2 regions of the Litorilinea aerophila genome follow, and region 2 is predicted to be linked to the other one. Evidence: riboswitches for the same ligand, from Rfam matches in the RefSeq annotation. Region 2 holds a riboswitch; the other holds the start of a gene.
What was found. Region 2 has a riboswitch for thiamine pyrophosphate ahead of cytX (putative hydroxymethylpyrimidine transporter CytX). Riboswitches for the same ligand answer to the same signal wherever they lie in the genome.

Region 1: another riboswitch for thiamine pyrophosphate. It lies ahead of FKZ61_RS21795 (thiamine ABC transporter substrate-binding protein); the one in region 2 lies ahead of cytX (putative hydroxymethylpyrimidine transporter CytX).

What each region holds. Positions count from the first base shown of each region.
Region 1 covers NZ_VIGC02000041.1:39,129-44,346, reverse strand. Annotated here, with positions in the region: gene FKZ61_RS21810 (hypothetical protein) at 1-346, shown strand, start outside; gene FKZ61_RS21805 (hypothetical protein) at 591-911, shown strand; gene FKZ61_RS21800 (patatin-like phospholipase family protein) at 887-1,858, opposite strand; TPP riboswitch at 2,205-2,317, shown strand; gene FKZ61_RS21795 (thiamine ABC transporter substrate-binding protein) at 2,484-3,479, shown strand; gene FKZ61_RS21790 (ABC transporter permease) at 3,481-5,145, shown strand; gene FKZ61_RS21785 (ABC transporter ATP-binding protein) at 5,151-5,218, shown strand, end outside.
Region 2 covers NZ_VIGC02000012.1:135,802-141,019, reverse strand. Annotated here, with positions in the region: gene FKZ61_RS11335 (hypothetical protein) at 1-609, shown strand, start outside; gene FKZ61_RS11330 (AAA family ATPase) at 621-1,268, shown strand; TPP riboswitch at 1,496-1,602, shown strand; gene cytX (putative hydroxymethylpyrimidine transporter CytX) at 1,787-3,139, shown strand; gene thiO (glycine oxidase ThiO) at 3,176-4,330, shown strand; gene thiS (sulfur carrier protein ThiS) at 4,334-4,546, shown strand; gene thiG (thiazole synthase) at 4,648-5,218, shown strand, end outside.

The DNA of each region.
Region 1 (5,218 bases), on a different contig from region 2:
TGAGTTGGACAGCGACTTCCAGGACTACCGGGATTTCCAGGACGAGGCCCAGGCCGACGCCGACACCTGCCCGGTCTACGAGGAGTATGTGAGCAACTTCCACGCAGCCCGGCGGCCCGGCGTGCCCCTTTCCCACGAGGACTATCACCTGCTGGAAGCGGAGCTGGAAACCCTGATCAGCCTGGAATATGAATTCGGCCGCCTGCTGCCGGAACAGCAGCAACGTAAAGAGGAGCTGGCCAACCGGCTCTTCATCGACCCGGAAAGCCTCATGAACGCCGACTGGGACTACCCGGACTATCCGGACTACCCAGACGACGATGAATCACCCTTCTGGAAGAACTGAGTAAATCCCGGCAGAAATTCGCCGATGGTTTCCGCCAGAGGTAGTGCGCCCAGAGGGCACCCGGAATTTCTGCCGTGGTATTTACGCCAGACTGTACTGAGGCGGATCGGGTCCTGGCCGTCCGGGAAGGCAAGACCGCTGGCCCGAAGCTGGCGGTCTTTTTTTTTCAGACATGGGGCCACGTTCGCAACTCCGCGACTGGGGCTGCGGACGTGGCGCCGCCCTGTCTCTGTGCTAAAAATCCATGAATAAACCGGTCAACTGTCGATACTTTTACGGTGACTATTTTCGAGGAAAAAACAAGGAGGAATGCCGCCTGCTGGCGGCCAATCCCAATAACCCCTACCCCTGGCACCGCTCCCTGTGTAACACCTGCCCGGTGCCCAAGATCCTCATCGAAACCAACTGCCCGGACCTGATGCTGGAAGCAGAGGTGCGGCGGAAATTTCTGCGCCAGCGGGTGGAGGTGACCTTTGCCGTGTGCGGCAAGCACCTCATCGAGCTGGAAGATCCCCGCCACTGTCCCCAGTGTGCCCGGGATCAGCAGGGCGGAAGCGCTTCCTGACCGGCCACTTGCCGCTCCGGCGGGGGTATCTCCATCCGCCTGGGGATGCCGACGGCTTCGGCCAGGCGGCGCCACCAGACGCTGCTCCCACGGCCGGAGACAGTGGACGCTCCTGCCCGCTGCTCCAGGTAGGCCACCGCCTGCCGATACCCCAGGTCGAACATCTCTTCCTCACCGCTGAAGTCGGTGGCCTTGGGCGGGTTGGGCGTGGAGAGCCGGATGTGGTGCAGGCGAATCTTCCCCTGGCGCTCTTCTGTCAGCAGCAGGTCGTGTTGGGCCTGGAGGCGTAACATGGTGGCCACGCTGCGCCGGAGCAGCCCCACCACGCCGCGCACCAGGCCGGGCTCTTCTTCTTCCTCCCGTGCGCTGACGATGTGCAGGGAGTAGATCTCCCGCACCCCGCGCTCCAGGGCCACCCGCAGGGGCAGAGGGGTCACCGTTCCGCCGTCAATGTACCGCTCGCCGTTGACTGTCCACGGCGGGTGAAGCGGGGTCAGGGCGGTGCTGGCCATGAGGGCATCCAGAACCCGGTCGTTGGGGTCGTCGCCAAAGACATGGAGCTGGCCGGTACGGAGGTTGGTGGCCGTGACGTACAGCCTGGCGCCCTGGATCTGGCCGAAGGTCCAGGCCGGGCTAACGCCAATGCGCTGCAAGAAGGCATAGAAACGGCGGTTGTCGTAGAGGCTGTCCTGGCCGCTCAGGAAGCGCCAGAGGACGCTCAGCCGGCCGTTGGGGTAGACATCCTGTCGGGTCACCTGGCGCCACATGTCGGCCAGGTGTTCCACCTGTTCCAGGGTGGGCTCCCGGGCCAGGAACGCCGCGTTGAGGGCGCCGGCCGAACAGCCCACCAGCATCTGGGGGCGGATGTCCCGTTCCAGCAGAGCCCGCAGCGCACCCACCTGAAGGGGACCCAGATTTCCGCCACCACTCAGGACAAACGCGCGCATATTTCGACTCCCTACCAACACTTTCCACCAATTTCATTCGAGGGCGCCCCCCCGAATGGGGCATCGTTCCCTGCCATCATACCACATTCAGCATAGGGAATGAAGGCATATTCTTCTGTCAGATCCGTCACCAAACCGTAGGTGCGGTCTCCGACCGCACGGTTTCACAGATTCAGGCGGGTGAAGCGACGGAGACATAGGCGCAGCTGCGAGCTGCGCCTACAGGGCGGTGGCCATGTCTCCCGGGGGACCTCTGGCCCCACAGGTGGGGGGATAATTCGACGATTTCAGCGGAGTGTGCTAGACTGAAACGCAGAAGGGTCGCGGGTTCTGAGCCTGGCGGCCGACATCACAGACGGGGAGCTCGGAAGCGCCGGGCTGAGAGGGTGGCCGACCTGCCACCGACCCAATGGACCTGATCTGGGTAATGCCAGCGGAGGAAACCATAGCCCACTTTCCCTGGGAAACTCACCTTACCCAATCGGGTAAGGTTTTTTTATCCGCCTTGGCGCATCAATCTGTTTTATTCAAAACGGAGGGCCTGATGAACCGGAAAACCTTCTTCCTGCTTCTCTGCAGCCTGCTCCTGGTGGCAGCCTGTCAGCCGGTGGCACCCCCGGCCAACATGTCCACCAGCGAAGCCGAACCGGCCACCGTGGTGCTGGCCAGCCACGACTCCTTCAACGTCAGCGAGGAGGTCCTGGCCCAGTTCGAAGAGAGCAACCAGATCCAGGTGCAGTTCCTCCAGCTGGGGGACGCGGGGGAGGCCTTGAACAAGGTGATCTTGAGCAAGGATGCCCCCCTGGCGGATGTCTTCTTCGGCGTGGACAACACCTTCCTGAGCCGGGCCCTGGATGCGGACATCTTCGAGCCCTATACCTCGCCCCTGCTGGACCAGATCGACGACGAGCTGAAGCTGGACCCGGAAAATCGCCTGCTGCCGGTGGACTATGGCTACGTGAACCTCAACGCAGACCGGGCCTGGTTTGAGGAACGGGGTATTCCCCTGCCCCAAAGCCTGGAGGACCTCATCAAGCCGGAGTACGCCAACCTGCTGGTGGTGCAAAACCCCGCCACCTCCTCGCCGGGCCTGGCCTTCCTGCTCACCACCGTGGCCTACTTCGGTGAAGATGGCTACCTGGACTTCTGGCAGGCCCTGAAGGAGAACGGCGTGCTGGTGACCGACGGCTGGAGCGAGGCCTACTTCGACCACTTCACCGTGGGCTCCGGTGGCAGCGGGGACCGTCCCCTGGTGGTGAGCTACAGCACCAGCCCCCCTGCGGACGTGGTCTACGCCACCGACGGGCGCACCGAACCGGCCAGCGTCAACATCTCGCCGCCGGGCGGCACCTTCCGCCAGATCGAGTTCGTGGGCGTGCTGCGGGGCGCGGCCCACCCCGAGGAGGCCCGCAAGCTCATCGACTTCATGCTGGATGTGCCCTTCCAGGAGGACATCCCCCTGCAGATGTTCGTCTACCCGGCCAACGTCAACGCCCAGTTGCCGGAGGTCTTTGTGCGCTTTGCGGAGAAGCCGGCCGAGCCCGCCCAACTGGATCCGGCGGCCATCGACGCCAACCGGGAACGGTGGATCGAAGCCTGGACCAACGTGATGCTGCGGTAGGGTGCGAAAACTCAGCCGGCTGCCCCTCTATCTGCTCTACGCGCTGCCGCTGCTCTTTCTGGCCGGGTTCTACCTCTATCCCCTGGGCCACATTCTGGCCACCAGCTTCCGGCCGGAGGGAACATGGACCCTGCGCGGCATCGAGCAGACGGTGCGCCAGCCCTTCTTCTGGAAGGTGCTCTGGTTCACCACCTGGCAGGCAGCCGCCTCCACCGGGCTGACCCTGATCCTGGGTTTGCCGGTGGCCTACCCCTTTGCCCGCTATCGCTTTCCGGGCAAGAGCCTGCTGCGGGCCCTGACCACCATCCCCTTTGTCATGCCCACGGTGGTGGTGGCCACCGCGTTCATCACCCTGGTGGGCGACAACGGCCTGCTCAACCAGTGGCTCCAGGAGTGGTTCCACCTGGATGAACCGCCCATCCGCCTGTTGCAGACAGTCTGGATCATCCTGTTGGCCCACGCCTTCTACAACGTGAGCGTCATCGTCCGCACGGTGGGCGGCTTCTGGGCCCACCTCAACCCCCACCTGGAAGAGGCAGCCGCGGTGCTGGGCGCCAGCCGCTGGCGCCTCTTCCGGGAGATCACCCTGCCCCTGCTGGCCCCCAGCATTCTGGCCGCCAGCCTGCTGGTCTTTCTCTTCTGCTTCACCAGCTTTGGGGTGGTCCTCATCCTGGGGGGACTCCGCTATGCGACCCTGGAGGTGGAAATTTATCGGCAGGCAGTGAGCCTCTTCAACCTGCCGGTGGCCGCCTTCCTGAGCCTGGTGCAGATGGCCATCACCTTCACCATCATGGCTGTCTACACCCGGCTCCAGGCCCGGGCCAGCCTGCCCCTGGAGATGCGCCCCCAGGAGCGGACAGCCCGGCCGGTGACCGGTACCTGGCAGCGGCTCGGCCTGGGGCTGATCCTGGTGGTGACCCTGCTCCTGCTGTTGGCCCCCCTGCTGGCCCTGGCCTGGCGCAGCTTCACCCTGGGCGGAGAGGGTTTCACCCTGGCCTACTACCGGGAGCTGGCCGTCAACCGCCGCCAGAGCGCCTTCTTCGTGCCGCCCCTCACCGCGGTGCGCAACTCCCTGCTCTTCGCCATGGCCACCGTGGTGCTCAGCCTCTTTCTGGGCATCGTCAGCGCCTACCTCCTGGCCCGCCCCCGGAGCTGGGTCACCGCCCTGCTGGATCCCATCTTCCTGCTGCCCCTGGGCACCTCCGCGGTGACCCTGGGCTTCGGCTACATCATCTCCATGGGTCCCCTGCGCACCTCCCTGGCCCTGGTTCCCATCGCCCACAGCCTGATCGCCTCGCCCTTTGTGGTGCGCACCTTTCTGCCGGCCCTGCGGGGGTTGGACCCGCGGCTGCGGGAGGCTGCGGCGGTGCTGGGCGCGCCTCCGTGGCGAGGCTGGTGGGAGGTGGACGTGCCCATCCTCTTCCGGGCCGTCCTGGTGAGCGCCACCTTTGCGTTCACCATCAGCCTGGGGGAATTCGGCGCCACCCTGCTGGTCAGCCGGCCCGATGTACCCACCATGCCGGTGGTCATCTACCGGGCCCTGGGCCAGCCGGGCCTGCTCAACTACGGCCAGGCCCTGGCCATGAGCACCATCCTGATGGTGGTCTCGGCCGCTGGGCTCCTGGCCATCGAACGCTTCCGCTTCCAGGATATCGGCGAGTTTTGACGACGATGACCACGACCACCCAGCCCATGCTCACCCTGATCGGGGTGAGCAAACGCTACGGCCAGACCACCGT
Region 2 (5,218 bases):
ATCGACATCATCGCCCAGGCGGGCTATGCCGGCTACTTCGTGGACGAGCCCACCCCCCTGCGGGCGTGCTACTGTCCCGCCTGTCGGGAGAAGTTTGCCACCCTCTACGACGGGGCAGAGCTGGCCGCCGCCCCCGAGCCCTTACAGGAGGAGTTTCGCCAGCGCTGCGTCGTCGACTATGTGCGCACCATCGCCGCTTACTGCAAGGCGCACCATCCCCACCTGGAGACCCTCTGTTGTCTGATGCCGGTGGACCGGGCCATGTGGGCCGCGGCCGCGGCCATCGACAGCCTGGACAACATCGGCACCGACATCTACTGGGTCAACAACGATCGACCCCTGGACGAGATGACGCCCCTGCTGCAGGAGATGACGGATGTGACCCGACAGCATGGCAAAGTCCACCACGAATGGCTCCAGTGCTGGCGGGTGCAGGCTGGCCGGGAGCCGCGCATCTTCGACCAGGGCCAGCGGCTGGTTCAGGCCCGGCCCGACGCCATCTATGTCTGGGCGTGGGAGGGCCAGATCGGCACCACCGAAGCCTGCGAAGATCCCGCCGCGGCGTGGGGGCAGGTGTGTCGGGTCCTCCGCCTGGCAAAGGCCGACTGACGGAGCCCGCCATGTTCAACGTCTGCATCAACTGTGGCCAGTACCGGGCGGACAAGGTGGTGGATCCGGCCGGGCCCGACGCCATCTGCCCCGAATGTGGCCACCGCCACCCCTTCCTGCAGCAACCCCTGTTCGTGCTGGGCGGCGCGTCCGGCAGCGGCAAGTCGACCCTCGTCGCCGCTTTGGTCCACACGCTTCCCCAGGTGGTGGTGCTGGATTCGGACATCCTCTGGATGGATGAGTTCGCCGCGCCGGAACAGTGGCCCAAGTACACCAACCTCTGGCTGCGGCTGTGCAAGAACATCGGCCAGTCGGGGCGGCCCGTCTTGCTGGCCGGCGCGGGCCTGGCCGTGCCCGCCAATCTCACCGCCTGTGTGGAAGCCCGCTACTTTTCGGCGCTGCACATCCTGGCCCTGGTCTGTGACGACCAGGTGCTGGCCGAGCGGCTGCGGGCACGGCCAGACTGGCGTAACTGTAGCAATGCCCCCTTCATCGACCAACAGGTGGCCTTCAACCGCTGGCTCCGTCAGGAAGGTCCCCGGCAGACTCCGCCCGTCCGCCTGTTGGACACCACCGACCGCCCGGTGGCTGCCTGTGCCGCAGAGATCCGCCGCTGGGTGGTTGGAACGTTAGAACGTTCCAACGGTTCAACGACTTGAGGAAACCCCATGATTGACCATACCGTTGACTTCTGCCGCCACCTTGGGGCGGCGCCCTCTCCCTTCGAGTTTGACACCACAATTTGACATCACGGCAACCAGGCTGCTAGACTGAAAGGGTCATACCGGTATCGGCATCCGGGTTCAAACATATCGGCCGGAGGAGCCTGGCGGTTTCCTCCGGTGGTCGTTTGAGCCTCCGCACCATACCAACCGAACCTGTTGTTCATACCCGTTGGGGGAGCCTGGTCACAGGCTGAGAGGACCATTGCATGGTCGACCCCATGAACCTGATCTGGGTAATGCCAGCGCAGGGAAACGGATTCGCTTTGGAGAAGGCGACGCCACCCTGCGGGGTGGCGTTTTTCGTTGCCCCGTACCTGAAGAGCCCCTTGCCTTCCTCCAACGCCGTTCGGGCCACCTTCCGCCTGGACAACCGGGGCAGGTGCCCGACTCCCTGAACGCTGCTACCTGGAGCATGAACAGCAACATGAATGCACAGGAAAGGAGCAGCGTCAATGGAATCACAACAAACCGTGGGACGCACCTTTTTGCCCAAACTCCAGGCACCTCCGGAGTGGGGCATCCGTCCCGTCACCCCCGACTTCCGCATTCTCCGTTTTCTGGACTTCTTCGTGCTCTGGTCCAGCCTGGGGGTAGGACTGCTGGTGCTGGAGGCCGGAGCGCTGCTGGTGCCGGGCCTGAGCCTGGGCCAGGCCTTGCTGGCCATCGGGCTGGGCACCCTGTTGGGGAACCTCCTGCTGGCCTTGACCGGCGTGGCCGGCAGCGACCACGCCGTGCCCACCATGGTCCTGCTACGGCCGGTGCTGGGCACCCGGGGCTCCTACCTGCCCAGCCTCCTCAACCTCATCCAGCTCATCGGTTGGACTGCGTTCGAGTTCTGGGTCATGGCCCTGGCCGCCGAGCGCATTAGCCTGGCCCTGTGGGGGGTCTCGGGCTATGGCGTGTGGCTGGTGATCTTCGCCGCCTGGTGCATCCTGCTGGCCCTGGGCGGGCCGCTGGTGGTGGTTCGGGAGTGGCTGGAGAAGTTCGGCGTCTGGCTGGTCTACGGCGTCACCCTGTGGATGACCTACGCCCTCTTCACCCAGTACGACCTGGGGGCGCTGTGGCGGCAGCCGGGCACCGGCGACATGCCCTTCTGGCTGGGCGTGGACCTGGTGGTGGCCATGCCCATCTCCTGGCTGCCCCTGGTCTGCGACTTCACCCGCTTTGCCCGCAGCTCCCGGGGCTCCTTCTGGGGAACCTTCCTGGGCTACGGCCTGGCCAACATCTGGTTCTATGGGCTGGGCGCGCTCTTTATCCTCACCCTGCAGGTGAGCGAGCCCACGCCAGAACACCTGGCCACGGCCATCATGGCCCTCACCGGCGGCGCGCTGGCCCTGCTGGTCATCCTGGTGGATGAAACGGACAACGCCTTCGCGGACATCTACTCCGCGGCGGTGACCATTCAAAACGTCTTCCCCCAGGTGAGCCAGCGGCTGCTGGTGGTGATCATCGGCCTGGTCTCCCTGGGCCTGGCCGCCTTCCTGACCATGGGCCGCTACTTCGACTTCCTGCTCCTTATCGGGTCGGTCTTCGTGCCCCTCTTCGGCATCCTGGCGGCGGACTACTTTGTGGTGCGCGGGCGGCGGCTGCAGGTGGACGCCCTCTACCGGCAGGAAGGGCCGTACTGGTATCGGGGTGGCGTCAACTGGTTGGGCGTGGGCGCCTGGCTGGTAGGCGTGGTGGTCTATCACGCCATCGCCCGGGGACTGCCCTGGCTGGGCGCATCCATCCCCGGCTTTGCCGTGGCCTTCCTGCTCTATCTGCTCCTGGCCCGGCTGGCCGGTCCCCATCTCGGGCGGGAATAGAAAAACGGAAATAGAAAAAGAGGAGGATCGCGTGCCATGCAGCGGCCTGAGCATGTTCTGATCGTGGGCGGCGGGATCTGTGGCCTGGGTATCGGCTGGGAGCTGGCCCGGACCGGCCAGCCGGTGACCGTGCTGGAACGGGGGGAGGTGGGGCCCGGGAGTTTGCCGGCAGCCACCTGGGCCGCTGCCGGCATGTTGGCTCCCCAGGTGGAGGCAGAACCCGGCGAGGAGTCGTTGCTGCCCCTGCTCCTGGAAAGCCGCGCCCGCTGGGCTGACTTCAGCCGGGAACTGCAGGAGGCCAGCGGCATCGACGTGGGCTATCGGACGGAGGGCACCCTGGTCGTGGCGGTGGACCGGGATCAGGCGGAGCGCCTCCAGTTCCAGTATGAGTTCCAGCGCAGCCTGGGCCTGGAGCTGAGCTGGCTCTCTGGCCGGGAGGCCCGGCAGCGGGAACCCCACCTGACCCGCCACGTGTTGGCTGCCATCTACAGCCCCCTGGACCACCAGGTGGACAACCGCAAGGTGATCCTGGCCCTGCGCAAGGCCTTTTTGGCCGCCGGTGGCACCCTGCGGGAACGCACCCAGGTGGCCGAGGTGTTGGTGACAACCGGCGACAGCGCTCCCCGGGTGTGCGGCGTCCGGCTGCAGTCGGGGGAAACCCTGTCGGCGCCCGTGGTGGTGATCGCGGCCGGCGCCTGGTCGGCCGGGTTGGCCGGGCTTCCACCGGAGGCCCGGCCGCCGGTACGTCCGGTCAAGGGGCAGATGATCGCCCTGCAGATGCCCACGGACCCACCCTTGCTGCGCCACGTGATCTGGGGGCGGGATGTCTACCTGGTCCCCCGCGAGGACGGCCGGCTGCTCATCGGCGCCACCGTGGAGGAGAAGGGCTTCGACGCCCGGCTCACCGCAGGCGGCGTGTACAACCTGCTGCGCCGTGCCTGGGAGACCCTGCCCGCCATCGACGAGCTGCCCATCGTCGAGACCTGGGCCGGGCTGCGGCCGGGCAGCCGGGACGACGCGCCCATCCTGGGGACTACGCCGGTGGAGGGGTTGATCCTGGCCACCGGCCACTATCGCAACGGCATTCTCCTGGCGCCGGTCACCGCCCAGGCCATCAGCCACCTGATTCGCACCGGCGAGACGCCGGAGATCATTCGCCCCTTTGGGCTACAGCGCTTTCAGCGAGGGTAGAAGATGGAGAGAACCATTACCGTGAACGGCGAGCCCCAACCCTACCAGGAGCAGACCGTGGCCGAACTCCTGCAGGCCCGGGAGATCCCGCCCGATCGACCTGGCATCGCCGTGGCCGTCAACGCCACGGTCATCCCCCGCAGCCGCTGGCACGAACACCGCCTCCAGCCCGGCGATCGGGTCGAGATCGTGCGGGCGGTGGCGGGCGGGAGATAGTTGGACAGTAGACGGTAGACAGTAGACGGTAGTCGGCGCATGCTGTCTACTGACTACCGACTACCGTCTACCTCTCTTCCCTTTCACACGGAGAAAAAATCATGCAAACACCTACCGTTCCACTCACCATCGCGGGCAAGACGTTTCGTTCCCGTCTCTTCCTGGGGACAGCCCGTTACCCCAACCAGCAGGTCATGCTGGATGCCCTGGAGGCCAGCGGCGCCGAGGTGGTGACCGTGGCCATGCGCCGGGTGAGCCTGGATGGCCAGGCGGAGAACCTCTTCGACCTGCTCCGGGGACGCTATCACATCCTGCCCAACACCGCCGGCTGCTACACCGCCCGGGATGCGGTGCTGACGGCTCAACTGGCTCGGGAAGCCCTGGGCACCAACTGGATCAAACTGGAGGTCATCGGCGACGATGAGACCCTGTTCCCCGACGTGGAGCAGCTCCTCCAGGCGGCCCAGGAACTGGTGGATGACGGCTTCGTGGTCCTGCCCTACTGCAACGACGACCCGGTCACCTGCAAGAAGCTGGAAGCCATCGGCTGTGCCGCGGTGATGCCCCTGGGCGCGCCCATCGGCTCGGGCATGGGCATCCGCAACCCCTACAACATCCAGATCATCCGGGAACAGTGCCAGGTGCCCGTCATCGTCGACGCCGGCGTGGGGA